DNA from 3 places in the Paenarthrobacter sp. NPDC092416 genome. Region 3 is predicted to be linked to each of the others. Evidence: riboswitches for the same ligand, from Rfam matches in the RefSeq annotation. Region 3 holds a riboswitch; each other region holds the start of a gene.

Region 1 (7,592 bases), on a different contig from region 3:
AGAAGGTACGGGACCAACGCGAGAGGATCGTGCTTGGGCGCAAAGGAAGCGTGGGCCAGCGAGACCTCGGCGGTGCCGCCGTAGGTATCGGGAACCGTGAGGGAATCCTCGATGATGAACAGGTCCAGGCCGGATTGCTCAAACGCCCGGACGGCCTCCTGATACAGGGCGGGTTTCTTCCAGTCGTAGCCCAGGCTGTAGCCGGGAGTCCCCCAACCCTGGACTCCGAATCCGTGGCCCACAAACCAACCAAAATGCAGCATGGGCTTGAGTGTAGAACTGCTCCGTCCGTTCACCGCGACCTGATTTCATGCGAAGTTACAGGGGGTCGTACTGCGTCAATTATGCTCCCGTAGCGTCACATTTGGAGGCGCCTCGGACCGCCCCGGATTTCCACATACGGCGATCGGCATGTTCCACAAACAGCCGGGGTCGGGAATGATCGCTCTATGAGTGCACCAACCACACGCCCTTCCGCCAAGGAGTGGCTGTCCAGCGTCTGGGCGCTCAAAGGCTATAAGCGCGAATGGTTGCGGCACGACATCGTGGCGGGCGCGGCATTGTTCGCACTGCTCGTGCCCGCGGGCATGGCCTACGCGCAGGCAGCCGGGCTCCCTCCCGTCACCGGTCTCTACGCAACCGTGGTCCCGTTGCTGGTTTACGCCGTCGTCGGGCCCTCCCGAATCCTGGTCCTGGGACCCGACTCCGCGCTGGCCCCAATGATCGCCGCGGCGATCGTGCCGCTGGCTGCCGGGAGCAACGAAAAGTCCGTGGCGCTGGCCGGGCTGCTTGCCGTGCTGATCGGGGTGATCATGATGGCGGGTTCAGCGCTGCGGCTCGGCACCATCACAGGTCTCCTATCCAAACCCATCAGGCTCGGCTACTTGAACGGAATCGCGCTGCTCGTGGCGCTTTCCCAATTACCTGCCTTTCTGGGGATCGAGGCCGACGGCGACATCCGGGAAAAGCTCGCGACGGTCACCGCAGGGGTGCTGAACGGCGCTATCAACCTCACGGCCTTGCTGCTCGGCGTGGGGTCGCTGGCACTCATCTGGATCCCCCGGCTCCTGAAATGGAAGGTTCCCGGCGTCCTGCTGGCGGTGGTTGGCTCGTGCATCGCGACGGCGGTTTGGGGCCTGAACGACGGCGTCAAAGTCACCGGCGTTTTGCCGCAAGGCCTGCCGATGCCGGCCCTGGGCGGAATTGGCTGGGCCGACGCACTCACCTTGCTCCCAGCCGCCGCAGGCATCGCCCTGATGGCTTTCGCGGACACCGGCGTCCTGTCGCAAACCCTGGCAGCCAAGGAAGGAAACCGGGTCTCCGGGAACAGGGAAATGGCAGCTCTGGGGGCAGCCAACGCTGCCACCGGGCTGCTGGGCGGATTCCCCATTTCAGGGAGCGCCTCCCGGACTCCCGTGGCCGTGGACGCAGGCGCCAAATCCCAAATGACGGGTGTGGTGGGCGCAACCCTCGTTCTGGCGTTCATGCTCCTGGCCCCCGGTGTTACCGAGTACCTGCCCTCCGCCACGTTGGCCGCCGTGGTCATTGCCGCGGCCATTGCGTTGGCGGATCCAGGCGGCGTCTGGCGGCTGCTGCGTATGAGCCGCAGCGAATCCGTAGTGATGGTGGCAGCGTTCCTCGGCGTTCTGCTGGTGGGCGTCCTCCAAGGGATTGTGGTGGCCATGGCTTTGGCCCTCCTGGATTTTGTGCGCAGGGCGTGGGATCCGTACCGCGCCGAACTCGGCTCCGAAGAGGGCCTGCCCGGCTATCACGACCTCGCCAGGCACCCGGACGGCGAACGGGTCCCCGGGCTGCTCATCCTGCGCTTCGATGCCCCGCTGTTCTTCGGCAACGGACAGGTCTTAGCGTCGTTTGTCCGGGAAGAAGTGGACGAGGCTCCAGACGACATCACCCACGTCATCCTCGCTGCCGAGCCGATCACCGGGATCGACACCACCGCGCTCGAGGATCTGGTCACCCTGGACGAGTGGCTCGCCAGGAAAGGGGTGGATTTGGTGTTCGCAGAGCTCAAAGGGCCCGTCAAAGACAAACTGATCCAGCTAGGCGCCGCGGCCCGTTTCACGCCGGACCACTTCTTCCCCACCACCGGCGCTGCAGTCCGCGCACTGAGGCGCGGCTGACTCAAGCGCGCGCCGGTTACGCAACATGACGACGACGGCGGTGCAGCCCGCCGTCGTGGATGTTACGTTTTTCTTGAGTAATGAGCACCAGCGTTAAGCCCTGACTTGCTGGTCGGCAACCCTCTCTCCGGCGGGGTGCCTCAGGTGACTACTCGGCGTATCGACACTTCGAATCTGCAAGCGTGACTGAGGAGCACCCAGCAATGTCTGAACCCACTGAAGAAAAACTCTCCTACCGCCTGATTACAGGTCCCGATACCCGTGATTTCTGCGAGCGCATCCACAATGCCCTCGCGGAGGGCTACGTGCTGCATGGCAGCCCGGCCGCCACTTTCAACGGCACCGACGTGATCGTGGCGCAGGCAATCGTGCTGCCCACCGCGATCGCCAGTGCCGATGCCGCCGTCGCCTCAGCTGTTGACAAGCTCGAGAACTACAACGACGAAGAAGCATTCGAGGGACACGCATGAGCTACGCAGGTGACCTGAGCCCGCAGGATGCGTGGGCAAAGCTTGAACAAGGTGCCATTTTGGTGGACGTGCGGACCGAGGGCGAATGGGCCCACATCGGCATTCCGGACACCAAGGCCACTGAGAACGATCCCCTGTTCATCCAGTGGAACCTTGCCGGTGGCATCCCCAACTCGCGCTTCCTCGAGGACCTGCAGCAGCAGGCACCCGAGGGCGACGGCGTGGAACTCGTCTTCATCTGCCGCTCAGGACAGCGTTCCATCTCCGCTGCCATCGCCGCGACGCAGGCCGGTTTCACTGCCTACAACGTGCTTGAGGGCTTCGAAGGCGAGCCGGACCGTTACGGCGAACGAACAGTGAATGGCTGGAAGAACCGTGGCCTGCCGACGAACCTGGGGACCGACTAAAGTGACTTTCAATCCCGATGCCGCCAGCTGGAGCCCCGATACTCAGGCAGTCCGCGGCGGCCTTGACCGAACCAACTTCCAGGAAACTTCTGAGCCTGTCTTCCTGAACTCGGGCTTCGTCTACGAATCCGCCGCTGCCGCGGAACGCGCCTTCACCGGCGAGGACGAACGCTTCGTGTACTCCCGCTACGGCAACCCATCGGTGGCGACGTTCCAGGAGCGGCTGCGGCTGCTCGAAGGAACCGAGGCGTGCTTTGCGACGGCGTCAGGCATGTCCGCGGTCTTCACCGCCTTGGGTGCTTTGCTGGCTGCCGGCGACCGTGTGGTTGCTGCCCGTTCCCTGTTCGGCTCGTGCTTCGTGATCCTCAACGAGATCCTGCCGCGCTGGGGCGTGGAAACAGTATTCGTCGATGGTCCCGACCTTGAGCAGTGGCGTTCCGCGCTCTCGGAGCCGACTACCGCTGTGTTCTTCGAGTCACCATCGAACCCCATGCAGGAAATCGTGGATATCGCCGCGGTCAGCGAGCTGGCGCACGCGGCCGGTGCCACCGTCGTCGTCGACAATGTCTTTGCCACTCCCCTGCTGCAGCGCTGCGGCGAGTTGGGCGCGGACGTGATTGTCTACTCCGGCACCAAGCACATCGACGGCCAAGGACGCGTCCTCGGCGGCGCCATCCTGGGCACCAAGGAATTCATCGACGGCCCGGTCAAGCAGCTCATGCGTCACACCGGCCCGTCGCTGTCCGCGTTCAACGCCTGGGTACTGACCAAGGGGCTTGAGACGATCGGGCTGCGCGTGAACCACAGCTCGGCGTCGGCCTTGAAGATCGCGGAATGGCTTGAGCAGCAGCCCGCCATCAGCTGGGTGAAGTACCCGCTGTTGAAGTCGCACCCGCAGTACGAGCTCGCCGCGAAGCAGATGAAGGCCGGCGGCACCGTGTTGACGTTCGAGCTGCTCCCCTCCGCGGGACGTTCTGCCAAGGAATCGGCGTTCGCGCTGCTCGATGGGCTCAGCGTCATCGACATCTCCAACAACCTTGGCGACTCCAAGTCCCTCATCACCCACCCGGCCACCACCACTCACCGGGCCATGGGTCCGGAGGGCCGTGCGGCGATTGGGTTGAGCGACGGCGTGGTCCGATTGTCCGTTGGCCTGGAAGACGTGGACGACCTCATCCTGGATCTGGAGAAGGCCCTCAAGCAGGTCTAGTTTTTGGTTGTTCGGGAGGGGCGTGGAGTCATTGACTCTGCGCCCCTCCCGGCGTATTTTCGGCAACATATCGAGCCCTCGTCTCGTACTTCCAGTCGAAGCGGTATGCCATGAACGGAAAACGTCCTTACCGTCGCGCCGGCGCGGTCATCGTAGCCGGGTCCATCGTGTGGCTCACGGGGATCTCCCCGGTGTCGCGCGTGTACATCACCGCCGATCCTGCCGAGCGGCTCCGCATGCTCGTGGACGGCGAGCGCGGCTGGATCGTCGGCCATCATCTCGCCGCGGCCGGTACCGCCGCTGTTCCCATGGGCTTCGCCGCTTTCGCACGAGCCCAGCATCCCGGAATATCCAAGACCTGGGCCGGAGCCGCGGCCGCAGCTTTGCTCGGCGGCGCCCCGCTCTTCGTCTACAGCCTGTCGCGCCGGGCGTCGGACCTTGAACGCTTCGCCTACTTCCGAGGCTCGTCCTTTCCGTTCATGGCTTATTCGGCACTCCACGTTGCGGCCTTGGCTGCCCTCGGAGGGAGTCTGCTGACCTCTCCCGCCAAGCGGTGGGTCGGCATCACGGCTGCTGGTGCGGCGACCCTCTATGGCACCATCCTGATGGTCAAGAAGGACATTCCGCCGTTCGCGTTCTATCTCGTCGAAGCGACTGTGGGCGCCTACTTGATGGGGTGGGAGCCTCCGGCCGACGTTGTACGGGACGCCGACGTTGTACGGGACGCCGACGTTGTACGGGACGCCGACGTTGTACGGGACGAGGAAGGAACGCTCGGGGAGCAGTAGGCCTGGCTCTCGTCCGCCGCGTTGCGATCCGCTGTGCCCTGGCTGGCTCGGGCCTTTACGGCCTGCGGACCCTGGTCAGCATCGGCGCGGGGTCTTTGTGTGCGTCCGCGGAGGCGCCGCGCATGGTCACTTTTGCTGCGTGCCCAACAACGGCCGCCAAGGCTTCACGGCTCGGTGGCCGCCCGGGTTGGCCCCCGCCGCCCCGTTGCCGACTGGCAAAACGTGACGCGGCCTCACGTTGCTCGTGTGCTCCGTTGCCGCGCTCGAGGATGTCCGAGACACCCGCTTTCACCAGATCGAGTTCACCCTGGTCGTCCAGCACCGGGCTGAGGTAATCCACCAAGGCCCAGACGACGTCGGCCGCGGGTTGAGGGCGGAAGTCGCCGAAGTCCAAGAGGTCACCGCGCAACCCTGAATTGCTCGCCTGCCAACTCGCCATCCTTAGCAGCGCCGTCGGCACTGTGGAGGGTTCCACGCCGTCGAGCATTTCCAAGGAAGCCGTCTCCACCAAGGCGCGCACCAGCACCGCAATGAGCGCGGCGTCCTCGGCACGGAGGCAGACATCGGCAACCCGGACCTCCACCGTGGGGTGATTGCGTGAGATCCGGGCGTCGAAGTAGATCATGCCTTCATCCAGGAGCACGCCCGTCTCCAGGAGCCGCCTGACAATGCGGCGGTAGGCAGTTAACGAGCCAAACACGGCCGAAGGACCAGAGGTGGGCCAGCGGTTCCAAGCTTGCGTGCGGTAGCTGTCGAAACCCGTGGGGAGACCGCGCCAGAACGGGGAATTGGCGCTGATGGCCGTGAGCACCGCGAGTTTGTCCCGCATATGGTCGAGGACCACCACGCCTTCCTCCGGCGACTCCACTGAGGTGTGCACGTGGAACCCGCACGTCAGTTGCTCGTGGGCGGTCAGCCCGAAGCGTTCCAGCATCTCCGCATAGCGCGGGTCAGGGGTGGTGTGGCTCGTGGAGGCCATCGGGGAGGTCGCGATGGCGGCTACGCTGGCACCTTGCTTCCGGGCCGCCTCGTTGGCCATGGCCCGGCCGCGTCGGATCTGGTGGAGCAACTCCGCGTAGCTGTGGCAAGGGCGGGTCTGGGTTTCGATTTGCTCCAGCTTGAGCTCATGGCTGAGGCCCGTTTCCAACGCTGGGTCCCTTGACGGCTCTTCATTCCGGGCGAGGAGGGCATCCGCCATAGCCAAGGGCTCGCCCGTCACAGGATCGACGATGAGTAGCTCTTCCTCAACCCCGAAGGTCCGCATGGTTCCATTCTGCGTCACAGATGCAGGGGTGGACAGGGCTTGGCCCGAGGTGCGGGCCCGGAGCCCGAACGTGCTGCCTGGGGCCGCACCACGTGCCGCCATCCGCACCAGTCCCAACCGGCGCGGATGGCGCGAAAGGGTGCGCCGACCGAACGAACCGGCGCGGATGGCGCGAAAGGGTGCGCCGACCGCGCCAACCAACACGTGCGCCGAACGAAAGGGTCAGTCCTGGAAGTACTCCACCTTGGCCCCGATGGTGTTGAGTCGCTCGGCGAGGTCCTCGTAGCCGCGTTCGATCACGTAGATGTTGCGCAGCTCGGAGGTTCCGCGGGCGGCAAGCATCGCCAGGAGCAAGCACGCCGCCGGGCGGAGGGCGGGCGGGCAGCCTATTTCCGCGGCACGCCACTTGGTGGGTCCGTTGACGTAGATCCGGTGCGGATCCAGCAACTGCACCTGGGCGCCAAGTTTGTTCAGTTCCGTCAGGTAGATGGCGCGGTTCTCGTAGACCCAGTCGTGGATCATGGTCTGGCCCTCGGCGTTGCCCGCGATCACGGCAAAGAAGGGCAGGTTATCGATGTTCAGGCCCGGGAACGGCATGGGGTGAATCTTGTCCTGCGGCGCACGGAGCTCGGACGGCTTGGTGGTGACGTCCACCAGCCGGGTTCGGCCGTTCCGTGCCATGTATTCGCCGGACACTTCGAGCTTTTGGCCCATCTGCTCAAGAGTTGCGAGCTCGATTTCCATGAACTCGATCGGCACGCGCCGAATGGTGACCTCGGAATTCGTCACGATGCCCGCGGTGATGAGGCTCATGGCCTCGATGGGGTCCTCGGACGGGAAGTATTCGATGTCGACGTCGATCGCGGGCCGGCCAGTGATCTTCAGCGTCGTGGTTCCGACTCCCTTGATCTCCACGCCAAGTCCGTGCAGGTAGAAGCAGAGGTCCTGGACCATGTAGTTGGGGCTCGCGTTCCGGATCACCGTGGTGCCCTGGCGGTGCGCGGCAGCCATGATCGCATTTTCGGTGACGGTGTCTCCGCGTTCGGTCAAAACGAACGAGCGGTCATGGCCGTCAGCCGGAGGAGCCGCCACGGCGTAGAAACCGGACTTGGCCTCAACAGTGAGCCCAAACTGGCGCAATGCCTGCATGTGCGGCTCAACGGTTCGAGTGCCAAGGTCGCATCCGCCGGCATACGGCAGATGGTATTCGGCGGTCTCATCCAGGAGGGGGCCCAGCAGCATGATGACGCTGCGCGTACGGCGGGCAGCATCCACGTCCATGGATGCGAGATCCAGGACCTCAGGCCGACGG
Region 2 (7,592 bases), 530 kb from region 3:
CGGGCACGCGGTTGTAGATCGAGGTGTCGGCATTGGCGGCTGACTGGCCGTGCCGGATCATGAAGATTCTCCCTGGGGCGCTCATCCCACCAAGCATAGGGTCCCGGAGGCTGGGGCCGGAGCAAGAAGGCAGGTTCCGGGCAAACAGGCAGCAACACCGGGCAAGATAGGTACATGCTTCTTGCCTCCCGCCGTCGGCTGCGCGCCGAAGTGCTCATTGTGCTGGGCCTGTCACTCGGCCAATCGGCCGTCTATTCCGTGGTGCAGCTCTTGGACAAGATGACGCGGGCTCCGTTGTCTGAGGCCACATCCACGCTCAACCGGTCCCAAAGCACCCGCGAGTACTTCGACCTCACCTACCAACTCCTGGACATCCTGTTCGCGCTGGTTCCGGTGGTCCTGGTGTTCTATTTCCTGTCCGTGCATTCCTCGGCGAACCGCGAAGTGGACGGCTCGGCAGTTGGCAGGGGAGGCTCGGCCTTTGCGCGGCTGGGATTCAATCTTGCCCGACCCGGCAAGGACGTGCTCCAAGGCTTGGGACTGGCCGCAGCGATCGGGATCCCGTCCCTGGGGCTGTACGGTGTGGGGCGGGCGTTGGGGATCACCACTGCCATAGTGCCCAGCGGCCTGGACGCCTATTGGTGGACGGTGCCCGTGCTGATTCTCTCGGCCATGCGCCACGCAATCGTCGAAGAAGTCATTGTGGTGGGCTACCTGATGGACCGCTTTGGGAAGTTCGGCTGGAGCACGCCGGTGGCAATCGTGGTCAGCGCCGTCCTGCGTGGCAGCTATCACCTGTATCAGGGATTCGGGCCGTTCTTCGGAAACTTCGTCATGGGCCTCGTGTTTGCCTGGATCTATACCAAGACCAAGAGGGTTATGCCGTTGGTGATCGCCCACGCACTGTTGGACATCGTGGCGTTCGTGGGATTCAGCCTGTTCGGCAAAGCGGTGGGCCTCGGCTAGCCGCCCAGGAAACAGCTGCTGTTAAAAGAGATTCGGCCGCCATCGGTGGGTGACGTCATTGGCACCCGCTGATGGCGGCCGAAGATTTGCCCGGACATGGCTGACCGGGGCCGGGACCAGCCCGGAACGATGGAATCGTCAGATGGTGACGGCTCCGGAAGCGGTTTCGAACGTGACGGACATGATGCCTGGTGTCCCGTGCGGAGCCATCCACTGAACGGCAACGTCTTCCAGCGGCTTCTCCACCGGTTCGCCCAGCCATTCGGTAACGCGTTCCGCCGAGCCCGCAATGGTGAGGCTGGACATCTTGACGTCACTCTCATAAACCTTGGACGGGTGGAGTGAGGGGTCACCCTCCCACTTGAGCAGGTATGGCACCTGCGGATCCGCGATCAATCCGAGGATGCCTATCTGCTGCCACACCAGTTCCCGGCCGTCCGGGAACTTCCGGTTGCCCGGAACTGCGGCACGGCCAAGCCGTTCTTCGAAGGGAGCCAGGTCGTCAACGGCGACGCACCAGCCCATCCAACCTCCGCCGGCAGCCGAGCGGGCCCGCACTGCCTGACCAAAAGGTGCTTTGTCGGAAGCAGGGTGGTCCAGGACCTCCACGACTTCCAGGTATTTGTTATCAGCGAGGGGAATAATCATGTTCCGGGTGCCGAAGCGCGGGTGCACTCCGCCCCGGACTGCATCCACTCCCAGGGCCGCTGAAATTCGTTCGGTAGTGGCCAGAAGGCCATCTCGTTCACAAGCGTAAGAGACGTGATCCATGCGCATGGCTTCATCTTGGCACTTTGTGATCGGGGTCTCAGCTAAGTCAAGCCTAACCAACATGGGATGTTATGTGGAACGACCTGCAGGCGTCATGCCGGGACGCCCAAAGTCTGAAAAATACTGCCTTCGTCACAAAGCTGGGCTTGCCCTGAATAGCTTCCTAGACTGACTCCAACCCAGGCCGATCGCCAGTTCCTGGATACGTCATGCGCTACGAAGAGGAGAAAGCTATGTCTCAGGGATGGTCCTTTGAAACACGACAGATCCACGCAGGCCAGGAGCCTGATGCTGCAACGGGAGCGCGGTCGCTTCCCATTTACCAGACCACCTCGTTCGTGTTCCCCAGTGCTGAGAGTGCAGCCAACCGCTTTGCCCTGGCAGAGCTCGCCCCCATCTACACGCGTATCGGCAACCCCACGCAGGACGCCGTGGAGCAGCGCATCGCCAGCCTGGAAGGTGGCTTGGCAGCGCTCCTGCTGAGCTCCGGACAGGCCGCCGAGACGTTCGCCATCCTCAACATCGCCGAGGCTGGAGACCACGTCGTTGCCAGCCCGAGCCTGTACGGTGGCACCTACAACCTGCTGGCGCACACGCTGAAGAAGTTCGGCATCTCGGTCACGTTCGTGGAGGATCCGGACAACCTGGACCACTGGCGGGATGCCGTGCAGCCGAACACCAAGCTCTTCTTCGCCGAGGTTGTCTCCAACCCGCGCCAGGACGTGCTGGACATCGAAGGCGTGGCCGCCACTGCCCACCAAGCGGGCGTGCCCTTGGTGGTGGACAACACCTTGTCCACCCCGTACCTGATCCGTCCCATCGAATGGGGTGCGGACATCGTGGTCCACTCGGCAACCAAGTACCTAGGCGGTCACGGCGCCGCGATTGCCGGGGTGATTGTGGATTCCGGCAACTTCGACTTCGGCAAGGACCCCGAGCGCTATCCGGGCTTCAACACGCCGGACCCCAGCTACAACGGCCTGGTCTACGCCCGGGACTTGGGCAAGGACGGGGCGTTGGGGGCAAACCTCTCCTACATCCTCAAAGCACGGGTTCAGCTTCTCCGGGACCTCGGCTCGGCAGTGTCCCCGTTCAACGCCTTCCTCATCTCGCAGGGCCTGGAAACGCTGAGCCTGCGCGTCGAGCGCCATGTTTCGAACGCCACCAAGGTGGCGGAATGGCTTGAAGCCCACGACGACGTCGAATCGGTTGCCTATGCGGGTTTGCCATCCAGTCCGTGGTTCGACCGGGGCCGGAAGTACGGTCCCCGTGGAACGGGTGCGGTCGTGGCGTTCACGCTGAAGGGCGGCCTCGAAGCCGGCAAGCGCTTTGTCGACGGCCTTGAGCTCCACTCGCATGTGGCCAACATCGGTGACGTTCGCTCGCTGGTGATCCACCCCGCGTCCACCACGCACAGCCAGCTGACGGTGGCCCAGCAGGTGGCCGCCGGCGTCAACCCCGGCCTGGTCCGTTTGTCTGTGGGCATCGAGCACGTGGATGACATCCTGGCGGATTTGGAGGCCGGGTTCACGGCTGCCAAGGGCGCATAAATCCACATCTGGAGCCGCGTCCGCGTCGATGATAATTCGCCGGACGCGGCTCCGGCGTGCGCTTTCGTGAATGAATCAGCCCAAAACCGTCACACTGTTGTCACATTCTTCGCCAATGCAGCGGTGTTTTTCCTAGACTCTACGTATTAGGTCATGAGTGCCAGCGACAGCCCCGGCTTGCTGGCCGGCAACCCTCCTTCCGCGGTGGGGTGCCCCGGGTGAGGACCTGGCCTTCCGCATACAAGGCGGCGGGCAAGCGCGAAGTTAGGTGTCAAAGGAATGACTATTACTGCTACAGCCCTCCCCAAATCAGGAGAAGAAGACGGAACGGTCAAGTACGCCGGCGTAGGGTCGCTGGAGCTTGAGGCCGGTGGTTTCCTTCCGGACGTGGTCCTGGCCTACGAAACCTGGGGCCGGCTGAACGCTGACGCCTCCAACGCGGTTCTGGTTCAGCACGCGTTGACCGGCAGCACCCACGTGGCGCGCGGCGCGACAGACGAGGAGGGGTGGTGGGAGCAGCTCGTAGGGCCGGGCGCCACCATCGATACCAACAGGTTCTTCGTGATCTCCATCAACATCGTAGGCGGATGTTACGGGAGCACAGGTCCGTCCTCGACGGCACCCGACGGCCGTCCATGGGGCTCGCGTTTCCCGTTGATCACGCTCCGCGACAGCACCCGGGCCGAGGCAAGGCTGGCCGACCAACTGGGCATCGAAGCATGGCACGCCGTACTGGGCGGCTCCATGGGAGGTGCCCGGGCGCTCGAGTGGGCGGTCACCTACCCCGAGCGTGTCAAGCGCTGTGCAGTGATCTCGGTTGGTGCGTACAGCACCGCTGAGCAGATCGCCTTCGCCCAGTCCCAGACGCTCGCCATCCGCCAGGACCCGAACTTCAACGACGGCGACTACTACGGCGGCAGTGCGCCTGAGGCCGGGCTCGCCCTCGCCCGCCGGATTGCCCACATCACCTACCGCTCTGCCCTGGAGCTGGACTTCCGCTTTGGCCGCGAAGCCCAGCACCAGGAGACGCCGCTGGCGGCCGCAGTGCTGGGGGAGCGTGGCCGCTACCAGGTGGAAAGCTACCTCGACCACCAAGGTACCAAGCTGGTCCGCCGGTTCGATGCCAACAGCTACATCGCCATCACTGAAGCCCTGATGAGCCACGACGTGACCCGGGGCCGCGGCAACCTCACTGAGGCCCTGGCCCGTGCCAGTGCCGAGTTCTTCGTCGCAGCCGTGGACTCGGACCGGCTCTATTTCCCGGCACAATCGCAGGAGCTTGCAGCCGCCCTCCCCGGAAATGTGCCGGTCCACGTCATCGAGGCCCCGATCGGACACGACGGATTCCTGACCGAAATCGGCCAGCTTTCCGTGCAGCTCCGCGAGGCGTTCTTCGCCTGAACGATCAGCCGTTCATGATGTCGGCGCGCTGCTTCATATAGTCCTCCATGGCGATCTCGCCGTTGCTGAACTTTGCGTCCAGCTCGGCCAGCCGCCGCGCCCGGTAGCCCTGCGGCTCCAAACTCGAGGTGTTTGACGGAGCAACGGTCGACGGCGGACCCGCCGGCGGTGCCGCGTCTGCGGGGCGGACCACGGTGGGCTCGCCCGGATACGCCGGGTAGTTCTGGGCAGGGTAATTCCGGGCCGCGTAGTTCTGGGGAGGGTAGCCCGGACCGGGGAGGTTCTGCGGCGGGTAGCCGGCGCCGGGGAAATTGCGGTCTTGGAGCCGGCGCGCCCGGGATTTGTTGTACATGCGGATCCCCAAGGGAATCAGCCACGAGCAGACGATGATCCAGAAGATCAGATTGTTCATGCAGGCCTCCTAGGTCTTCTCCCAGCTTAGCCCGGTAGGCGACCCCGGAGCCCATGGCCGCAGGGGCCGTCCCGGCTTAGACCAGCTGTGTTTCCATGCCCAGGAACGTGCCGTAGCGCTCAACTTCGGTCTCGAGGGCCCGTTGAACCGGGGGAGTGGCTGGCCGGTCCAGCCTCACATCCAGTTCGCACTTACTGCCGACGAATCCGTGCCGCCACCAACCGGCCAACTTCCCGTCCAGCAACACCACGTGCATGGGGCTGTTATCTGTGGGGAGTATCGGAGCCGAACCGCCCAGGTAGTGCCGGGACTGCGAATAGCCCATGACGTACTCGTCGTAGCACTGGATGAGGTCCACGCGAGGGTCGGTTTCGGTGTCGTCGGATCCGGGACTGTCCAGTTCTTCAGCTGCCAGATGGAAGTCCAGGCCGTCGGCGGACACGCTGGCGAGCGTTCCGGGGGAGATGTCCTGTGCCACCTCGATCCCCAGCCGGATGTCCTTCATGGTCAGGCCGGACCATGCGGCGCAGTCTTTCACTGTGGCGGGGCCCCTGCTGCTGAAGTACCGCAACACCAGCTGGGCCAAGCAGTGTTCCCTGTCGCCAGGCGTGCCTCCGGGAACCCGTTCCTCGAAGAGTGCATAGGTCTGTTTGAGGGCACCACCGGCAGAGCGGACGGGGGTGCCACTGGCCAGGATCCTGCTGATTTCCGCGTGCATCAGGTGGTAGATGAAGCCAAGTCCCTTGCTCGGAAAGCCGGCCTTTCCCAGTATTTCCGCCAACTCTTCCCGGGTCTTGTGGGCGCCGCCGGCCACGGCTTCGGCAAGAACCTGCCCGCTCCGGGCGGCAGCAGCCTCGTCCACCCCGGTCTGCCGGTACATGCCTTTGTTGCCTTGGTGGAGCCTGTCCGCGGACAGGGACATCAACCAGCCCAAGTCGTCCCGATGAACGAAATGCCAGGTAGGGCGGAGGATGTGCGTCCGCAGGATGGTGCCGTCGGCTACGGCTTGCTCCACGTCAGCCGCAGTGCTTCCGCCCGTTCGTTGGGCAAGGGTCCACCGAGCGTAGGGGAACTCCTGCGATTGGACGGCCAAGAGGTTGCGGAGCACGGTATCGGGGCTGTCCGCATGGGGCGGGCGCAATTGTTGGCGGCGCAGCCTGACGCGGACAACGTCGCTTGGCAGCAGCTGATCCACCTTTAGCCGCGCGGCAGCATGGTGCCGGCCGGACCAAAGACTGGTCCCGGCGTCGGACGTTTGGGCGTGATGCCGTCGCCGGACGAGCGGTGACGCAGCCGCCTGATGACCCAGGGCACAAAGTACTCGCGCGCCCAGACCAGATCGGAGGAGCGGGCTTCGCGCCAGGTGCGTGGCGGAAGCGGTTTGGGCATGAGCGGTTCCAGAGTGTGCTGGACGTTGAGGGCGTCGAGCACCATGGTGGCCACGGTGTGGTGGCCCAGGGGTGAGAAATGCAGGCGGTCCTCGTCCCACATTTGCGGGTCGGCAAGCTGCCTGAGGGACCACATGTCTGCCACCACCGCATCATGGCGTGCAGCGACAGTGCGGAGGTTCTCGTTGTAGATGGCGACCTTGCCGCGGATCCGGCTCAGGACTGACGACGACGTGTCGGGACCGTTGAACAGGACCACAGTCGCGCCCCCGGAACTGAGTTCCTGCACGGCGACGTCGAGCTTTTCGGCCAGGACGTCGGGATCGGCGCCCGGCCGGATGAGGTCGTTGCCGCCTGCCGAGATTGAGACGAGGTCAGGCTGGAGTTCAAGGCACGGGCCAACCTGCTGGTCCACGATCTGCTGCAACAGCCGGCCGCGGATGGCCAGGTTGGCGTAGGCGAAGTCCTGGTGTCCACGGCTGAGTTCCTCGGCTACGCGGTCAGCCCAGCCACGGTATCCGCCGGGGTTCAACGGCTCGGGGTCGCCGATGCCTTCCGTGAACGAATCACCCAGTGCCACGTAACGGCTCCAAGGGTGTGTTTGAACCGGGTCGCCCGGCTTCACCAATGAATTGATGTCACTCACGCTTCTTATCCTGCCTCGTCCCTGCAAACCTACGCCACCGTAGGTTGTTACCCATCGGTAACTGCAAGAATAGACCCATGACTGAAGCCGTTGCATTCCCCGCGCCCGTTGTCCTGTGGTCCCATGACGAAGCTGATCGGACCGGCAAGCCGCTGTTGGTCCTGCTCCATGGCTATGGCTCCAACGAGGACGACCTCTTCAGCCTTGCCGGCCTGCTGCCGGAAGGCTTCGTGGTGGCATCCCTGCGCGCGCCGATGCCGATGGGGCCCGGATTCACCTGGTTCCCGCTGACGGCGTCCATCGACTACTCGCTTGAGGCCGTCAAAGTCGCCGCGGAGTACGCCCTCGAATGGCTGGACACCATCAAGGCCAACCACTCCTCAGTCACGCTGCTCGGCTTCTCCATGGGCATGGCCATGGCCACCACCATGCTCCGCTACCGTCCCGCGGACTTCGCC
Region 3 (7,592 bases):
CCACACTCTCGTGTTCGTCGGCGGTTTCCTCTTCTTCGGGGTGGAAAGAGAGGCTGGGATCGCAGTCGCAGCTGAACAAACCCATGCGTTCAGCGGCGCGGTGTTCGGCGGCTTCGCGGGTCATGCCGCGGGCGAGGTACACCAGGACCAACTCGTTGTGTTCTATATCCAGGGATGGTGCCGCCGTGAGCGTTGCCTGCGTGGGCAGCGTGGCGTTAAGCAGTTCCCGCTGCGAACGGACTGAGACATATTCGCCGGCGCCCATGGACAGCGCACCGGCCAGCAAACCGGCCACGCCACTCATGAGCACTACAGGGCTGGGCACTCCGGTGGCGGCCATGCCCATGACGAGCGACAGGTTGCTCACCAGGCCATCGTTAGCGCCAAAAACCGCTGCCCGGAAAGTGCCGGACAACCTGTTGCGTCCGCGCGTTGCCAGCCCGCGGACTACTTCCTCGTGGATTTGCTCGTCGGCAGCCATGGCCGGGGTTGCTGCAGGGTCGGTGCTGTAGGGGGAGCGGCCTTCTGCGCGTTGGGCCAGGGCCAGAACAAAAACGGATCCAAAATGGCGCGCAAAAAAACCCAGCAGCTGGCTTCGGCCAGAGGCTGCCTTGGGCATCCCGGCGTGCTCCCCGAGCAGTTTGAGCCAGTGGGCCTCGTGCCGGCCTTCGGCTTCTGCGAGAGCCAGCAGGATCTGCCGTTCCTCGCCATCGCGACGCTGGGCGAGTTCACGGTAGACGGCAGCTTCGGCTCGTTCATCGGCCAGGTATTGCCGCCAGCGCTTGATGTCCGCGGACGACGGCGCTGCAGCTTGCGTTGACGGAATGGTGTCCGGAGCGGGGCTCGACGGACGGTGGGATTCCTGGTGCTTCTGCACTTTCTCTCCTGTGCTGGGTGGGGTAGTTGCGGCCCCATTGCACGCCCACTGTACCGCTTATTGGCGCGGATTTTTGGCTGGTATTCCTTATCCGGAATGTTCGGTGCACCGTAAATTCCGGCGGGTGCGACGCCCCTCGCACCCGCGTTTTGAGCGCTGTCTTGACCCCTCGGATTGCCAGTGCTCAGATGGATAGACAGGGGCGGGGGGCCTCCCCGCAATTGGTCAGCGGGCTGCTTTCGGGCCCACGAGACGGAGGTTGCAGCATGGACACCACCGAATCACACGCCAACCACCCGGCGCGGGCAACCATCGAGTCGGACCCCGCGTACGACTACAGCGAGGATCAGGAAGTCGACGAAGCATGGGTAGACGAAATCGACGTCCCGGACGATGACGAGCGCGTGGTCCCGCTCGACGAAGCCGAGGAATTCCGCCAGGACGACGAGGAAATCTAGGCCGTTTCGCTGTGATCCTTTGGGCCCTCCGGATGGCTGAACCCGAAGTGACGCTCAATACCTGCGGATTTCCCGACGGCGGCAACCGTCACGGTCAGCGTCAGCGTTGACTGACACCAACGGGTGGGGCGCACAGCTTGCGCCAGGGCCCTGGCTATCAGCCGTGCTTCGGGGTGCCGGTAACGAACGAGGCCGCCACCCACCATCAGAGTGACGGTTCCCAGGACGACGTCGACGCCGGGAATCACCCGGATTGGGTGCGCGGACGTTGGGCTTGGGGTGGTTGCTGTACCGCTGTGCGTTGTGGCGCTGCTCGTGGCGCTGCGTGGTCCGGCTGGGATGACGGCTTGGTACGGCAAGGAATGCTCCTTGGGGGAGTGCTCTTGCCCGCTCGGTTGTCTCTGGTCCGGGGCGGGCCGCTTCCTCATCCGAACCACCCGTGAACATGGGGTTGGTGTGTGGCCAGTCGGAGCTTGGCGCCACCTCTCTTGAAGCAGGCACCACACTACCGGATGCGTCCACACGGCGGGACCCCCAAAGTCCTTTGTTGCGGGGCCCGCTCTGCGCCCCAAATGCGCGATCAAGCGCGCAAAGCGGGCCTCACAACGAACGTTCCCGGACTCCGCCGGGCACAGCACAACGGCGGCGCTGCCCCGGAAAGGGGCGGCACCGCCGTCGTGAACTGCTTATTGTTTTGTCTTTGGCTGCAGCTGTCCCGGTTAGTTGGGAGTGTGGCTGCTGACCGGGTGAGCCTCAAGCGGTAGCTCGTCCGAGACCGCTCCGGCAACGCGCTTGTCCCAAGCGGCGCGGACCGCAGGATCGGTGGGCGGCGTGGCGAGCGAGATCACGACGTAGGCCACGAACGACGCCAACAGGCCGTAGTAGATCGGTTCGTTGGCGTAGACGCCGTCAACGCTCGGAATGACTCCGGTGGCGAACAGGATCAGCAGGGACAGCGTCAGCACCGAGCCGATTGCCATTGACCACGCAGCGGCGATGCCGGTTCCGCGCTTCCAGACGAGGCCGCCCAGAATCGCAACCAGGAGGCCACCTACCAGGATGTCGTAGGCGATGGTGAGCGCAACCACCACATCCTGCGCAGCCATGGAGATCAGGACAGCAACGATGCCGAGGCCAAGAACCCAGTAGCGGTTTGCCTTGACGTCGTGCTCGGGGTTTTCCGTGTCATCTGTGTTGATGATCTTGCCAAACCAGCTGGCAACGAACGGAACAACGTCAGCACGGGCCACCGTTGCTGCGGCAATCAGGGCGCCGGAAGCGGTGGACATCATGGCCGCAACAGCCGCAGCCATCACGAGGCCGCCGATGCCGACAGGCAGGATGTGCGTTGCAACCTCGGCGTACACCACGTCCTTGCCAAGGTTGGCAACGTCGATGTCCGGGAGGGCTACGCGGGCGGCCAAGCCGATCAAAGCGCCGGCAACACCGTAAAGAATGCAGTAAACGCCGGCAGTGGCGCCGCCCCAGCGGGCAACCTTGGCAGTCTTCGCCGTGAAGACGCGCTGCCAGATGTCTTGGCCGATCAGGAGTCCGAGCGTGTAGACCACGAAGTACGTGATGATCGTCTGGATACCGATGCCGTCGATCTGGAAGAAGCTTGCCTCGACGCGCTCACGGATTCCGTCGAGTCCGCCCGCTGCATTCAGGACGAACGGGAGCATGAGGAAGAAGATGCCAACGGTCTTGATGATGAACTGGACCTGGTCGGCCAGGGTGATGGACCACATGCCGCCGATGGTCGAGTAAACAAGCACGATTGCACCGCCTACGGCGATAGCCAGCCAGCGTTCCCAGTCGAAGAGGACGACGAAGATGGTGGCGTATGCACCGGTGGAGGTCGCGCAGAGCATAAGGGTGTACGCCAGCATCACGATTCCGGAGGTCTGCGTGGCTTTGCTGCCGTAGCGGAGGCTCAGCATCTGGGAGACCGTGTAGATCTTGAGGCGCTGGATGGTGCCCGCGAAGAGCAAGCTCAAGAGCAGGACGCCGGCGCCGATTGCGACAACGAGCCACATACCGGAAATGCCGAACTTATAGCCCAAGCCGACGCCGCCGACGGTGGATGCTCCACCCAGGACGACGGCGGCCATGGTGCCGGTGTAGAGGAAAGGTCCCAGGCGGCGGCCGGCTACCAGGAAGTCGCTGTTGTTCTTGGTGCGGGACTTGCCCCACCAGCCGAACGCCAGCATGGCAAGCAGGTACACCACCACAATGGCGATGTTTATGAACGAAGAGTCCATGAGTGGCTCCTTGGAGCTGATGCACGAAGGTTGGGGTTTTCGACGATACTCCTGCGAAGCGCCGAAGTCTCCGTGCTGATGATGGGAGATGGGGATGTGTGTTGTGTGCCTCACAGACAACACTTGTTGCCTATGAGGATATGTTGTGATCGGAGTAACAGTCAAGATGCTTTGGTCATGGTTCCGCTGGTTCTGGCTCTCCTGGGCCGTGATCCCGCTAGTATTGCTGCAATGACAGGGCCGCAAGAACGGCCTGAAAGGTTCGTGAATGAAGGCTCTCCCCGTTGAACCAAGCAATGTCCCCGTTGCCATTGGTTCCAGAATCCGCGCAGCCCGCCAGGCGCAGCGCCTCACCATCGAACAAGTGGCCGATGCCACCGGACTGACCAAGGGCTTCCTGAGCAGGGTTGAGCGCGATCTGACGTCGCCGTCGGTCGCCTCGCTCGTTACCCTGTGCCAGGTCCTGTCCGTGTCCGTGGGCGACTTGTTTGCCGCTCCGGAAACACACCTCACACGGCGCGACGACGGTCCTCGCATTTCCCTGGGGGGCCAAGGGATCGTGGAGCGGCTCCTCACTGCGCGCTCCGAGCGGCGCCTCCAGATTCTGCAGGCGACGATCGAGCCGCGGGGCCGGGGTGAGAACGAACTCTATGCCGTGGATTGCGACGTCGATGTCCTGCATGTGGTCAAGGGCCGCATCAAGCTGATCCTCACCAACGAAGAGTACGACCTTGAAGAAGGGGACACCCTCTCCTTCCCGGGCCGCGAACCCCACACCTGGATCAACCCCACGGATGAAACCGTCGAGGTGCTCTGGGTGCTGGTGCCTGCGGCGAGTCGGTAGCCTGCTACTTCCCTTGCTCGGGGGCGCGCTCCTTCCCAGTTGCCTCCCGATTTGTGCGCCCTGCGAAGGGGCGAGCCTTGGAATTCCGGGGCTTGGGGGCGGCGAACTCTGGACTAACTGGGGAGGAACGTAGCAGCCCGTTGCTGCAGAACTGCCCGAACTTCAGCGATTACGCGGTCCGGTTCGTACCAAATGACCTCAGGAGGGTAGCGCAGCACTGAAAAGCCCTTGACTGTGGCTGTGTTGTTGCGCGCCAGATCGTTGCGCAGGGCCTTACGGCTTGAGTGGAACGCGAAGCCATCCACTTCAATGATCAGAAAACCTTCAATGAGGATGTCCACACGGCCGATCCCCGGGATGGATACCTGTGCGTCGAATGCGATGCCGTTGGTGCGAAACAGGTGCTGCGCGTCCACTTCCACGATTGACTCCGCGCGAAGATCCAACTCCCGCAGTGCCGTCAGGACGGGCCGCGACTTGTCCGCAGCCAGTTGATCCTTCAGCAATCCGAGCGGCACGCCGTGCAGTCGGATGGCGGATATGGCCATTGCTGCCGCAGCGGGCGGCTCGAGGCACACCATGGCATGCAGCACCACGTCCTCCACTGCTGCTACAGGCAGTGTGGGGTGAGGATCAAACCGGACGGTTCTGTGCCTCACGAATCCGGTGCCATTGCCGTGTCGGCATGCCAAATGATGGTGGCTGGGTGCGGCCCTTAGCCAAAGCCCATAGTGCTCGGCCGCGCTGGCGCAGGAAACACGGGCGTTATGGCGGATGGCTGCGGCGAGTTCCTTTTTGTGATCCCGGACCAAGAAGACACCTCGGCGCGGCTGGATAACTCCCTGGGATCTTAAGTTGGCTACGTCTGATCGCGAGTATCCTGCGTCCAGCAGTTGCCCGGTCCGGGCTACCCCGCCCACTTTTTGAAGGTATTGGAGTGCGTCCATTCGGCAAGTCCACCGGTTTTGGGCGGCGGCAGGAACGCGCAACTTGCCGTATGTGGGTAACTGGCTCCGCCGCTCCTTCCCAGTTGCTCCACGTTTGGAGGGCTGCGCAGCACCGCCGGCCCCGGGATTCCGGGGGCCGGCGTTGGTGCCGTGGTCACTAAGTGGGAGGGAGCGGCACCAGCTGGGAGGGAGCGGCACCAGCTGGGAGGGAGCGGCACCAGCTGGGAGGGAGCGGCACCAGCTGGGAGGGAGCGGCACCAGCTGGGAGGGAACGCCGGGAGCTACCCCACGTGGACCCACGGGCGCCGCGTGATGTCCGGCTCTGCCTCGCGCAGGACCTCCCGCGTGACCGGTGCGATCTCGCCCTCGCCGAAGAACAGGAACTTGCTGAGGTTCGCGATCGGGTTGCCCTCTGTCCAGCGGAAGTAGATGTGGGGCATAAGGCCCGTGACATCGCGGATGTGAAGGAGTACTGCGGCCAAGGTGTTGGGCACGTTGTTGCTGTGCACTTCCAGGATCTTGAAGCCGTGCCGCTCCTTGCCCACTACCTGGAGTTCCTGCTCGAAGTCTGAGCTGTCGTCCACGATGATCTCGATGAATACTGCGTCGCAGTCCACCGGCAAGTGGTTGGCTTGCTGCGCATGCTGGAGCTTCTCCCGGTATCGGCCGGCGCTCAGGCGCTTGGGCTCATGGGCGATGATCCTGACTGGGCCTTCAACCTTGTCCGCAGTGAACTCGAGGGCCCGTTCATCCATCTTGATGTGGGTGGCGCGGAGCTCGAACGCACGCCGCATGCGGGAGATGAAGCTGACCACCATGATGCCCAGGATGAACAGTGCCGCGATCTTCAGGCCGTCGGGGCGCTCGATCGAGTTGACCACCGTGGTGTAAATGAAGACGAGGGACACCAGTCCGAATCCGATGAACTGCGCGCGTTGCTTCTTTCGCCGTGCGGACAGTGTGACAGCAATGGACGCGGATGTGATGAGCACGAGCACGCCGGTTGCGTAGGCACCACCCTGGGCGTTGACGTCGGCCTGGAAGATGATGGTGACGGCGAAGGCAATGACGGTGAAGACCAGGACCAGGGGACGCAATGCCCGTGCCCATGCCGGGGCCATGCCGTAGCGGGGCAGGTACCGGGGGACGAGGTTGAGCAGGCCGGCCATGGCCGAGGCCCCGGCAAACCAAAGGATGGCGATGGTGCTGATGTCATAGACCGTGCCGAATCCGTCGCCCAGGAACTTGTGGGCAAGGTAGGCGAGTGCGCGGCCCTCGGCCTTGCCTCCGGACTCGAACTCCGCAGCGGGAATGAGCATGACCGTGGTGAAGCTCGAGGTGATCAGGAACGAGCTCATGATGATGGCAGCGGTGGTCAGGAGCTTGTGAGCACCCTTGATCCGGCCGGCAGGATTCGCTTCGGTGTCGGAAGCGTGGCCCTTGATCTGGGGCATCACTGCAACGCCGGTCTCGAAGCCGGACAGGCCAAGTGCCAGGCGCGGGAATACCAGAAGCGCGAGCGCGATCATGAGGATGGGATCACCGTGGGAGGTGGTGAGGGCCGTCCACCAATCCGAAATGACGTTGGCCTCTGTGAAAAGGTGACCCATGGAAACCAGCACGACCACCAGGTTCAATGCCAGGAAGGCTGCCACCAGGACGACGGCAACGTTGATGGCTTCCTTGAACCCCCGAAGGAAGACGACACCGAGCCCGGCGACCAGTGCCAGCGTGATGACCACCTGCTGCCCCTCCAGGAAGTGGGGAGCGAAAGGGTTCTCGATCAGGTGGGCCGTGGCGTCGGCTGCGGAGAGCGTAATGGTGATCATGAAGTCGGTGGCAGCGAATCCCAAAAGGGCCAGAACGAAGAGTTTGCCGCCCCAGCGTGGAAGCAGCCGCTCCAGCATGGCGATGGAGCCTTCGCCGCGTGGGCTTTCCTTCGCCACGCGTCGATAGACCGGCAAAGCGCCGGCGAGAGTGACGACGACCAGGAGCAAAGTGGCCAAAGGGGACAGCAAGCCTGCCGCCAATGCCGCGATGGCGGGCTGGTATCCGAGGGTGGAGAAGTAGTCCAGGCCGGTGAGGCACATGACTTTCCACCAAGCTTGCGGCTTGTGGGCGTCTGAGGGGCGGCCGTGTGGACCCTGCCGCTTGCCTGAGGTTTCCGGCATTCCTTCCAGTAGCCATGCTTTGAGGTGGAAGGAT

What was found. A riboswitch is a leader RNA that binds a small molecule or an ion and turns the genes downstream of it on or off. The one in region 3 is predicted to bind S-adenosylmethionine.
Region 1: linked by a shared signal. The riboswitch ahead of ACIQC5_RS19205 (DUF1737 domain-containing protein) and the one ahead of ACIQC5_RS04640 (hypothetical protein) in region 3 are both predicted to bind S-adenosylmethionine.
Region 2: linked by a shared signal. The riboswitch ahead of ACIQC5_RS06890 (homoserine O-acetyltransferase) and the one ahead of ACIQC5_RS04640 (hypothetical protein) in region 3 are both predicted to bind S-adenosylmethionine.

Annotation. Positions count from the first base shown of each region.
Region 1 is NZ_JBIVQG010000012.1:75,168-82,759, forward strand. Features, by position in the region: gene ACIQC5_RS19195 (NtaA/DmoA family FMN-dependent monooxygenase) at 1-296, opposite strand, end outside; gene ACIQC5_RS19200 (SulP family inorganic anion transporter) at 450-2,141, shown strand; SAM riboswitch class IV at 2,218-2,330, shown strand; gene ACIQC5_RS19205 (DUF1737 domain-containing protein) at 2,345-2,611, shown strand; gene ACIQC5_RS19210 (rhodanese-like domain-containing protein) at 2,608-3,018, shown strand; gene ACIQC5_RS19215 (O-succinylhomoserine sulfhydrylase) at 3,020-4,228, shown strand; gene ACIQC5_RS19220 (hypothetical protein) at 4,339-5,016, shown strand; gene ACIQC5_RS19225 (glutamate--cysteine ligase) at 5,072-6,280, opposite strand; gene ACIQC5_RS19230 (UDP-N-acetylglucosamine 1-carboxyvinyltransferase) at 6,503-7,592, opposite strand, start outside.
Region 2 is NZ_JBIVQG010000002.1:617,409-625,000, forward strand. Features, by position in the region: gene ACIQC5_RS06870 (histidine phosphatase family protein) at 1-85, opposite strand, end outside; gene ACIQC5_RS06875 (CPBP family intramembrane glutamic endopeptidase) at 175-966, shown strand; gene ACIQC5_RS06880 (VOC family protein) at 1,105-1,743, opposite strand; gene ACIQC5_RS06885 (bifunctional o-acetylhomoserine/o-acetylserine sulfhydrylase) at 1,947-3,287, shown strand; SAM riboswitch class IV at 3,437-3,552, shown strand; gene ACIQC5_RS06890 (homoserine O-acetyltransferase) at 3,567-4,688, shown strand; gene ACIQC5_RS06895 (hypothetical protein) at 4,693-5,100, opposite strand; gene ACIQC5_RS06900 (winged helix DNA-binding domain-containing protein) at 5,177-6,286, opposite strand; gene ACIQC5_RS06905 (SGNH/GDSL hydrolase family protein) at 6,298-7,134, opposite strand; gene ACIQC5_RS06910 (alpha/beta hydrolase) at 7,212-7,592, shown strand, end outside.
Region 3 is NZ_JBIVQG010000002.1:83,158-90,749, forward strand. Features, by position in the region: gene ACIQC5_RS04630 (VIT1/CCC1 family protein) at 1-877, opposite strand, end outside; gene ACIQC5_RS04635 (hypothetical protein) at 1,144-1,335, shown strand; gene ACIQC5_RS04640 (hypothetical protein) at 1,332-1,694, opposite strand; SAM riboswitch class IV at 1,710-1,829, opposite strand; gene ACIQC5_RS04645 (sodium:solute symporter) at 2,055-3,596, opposite strand; gene ACIQC5_RS04650 (helix-turn-helix domain-containing protein) at 3,865-4,440, shown strand; gene ACIQC5_RS04655 (DUF559 domain-containing protein) at 4,554-5,387, opposite strand; gene ACIQC5_RS04660 (amino acid transporter) at 5,669-7,592, opposite strand, start outside.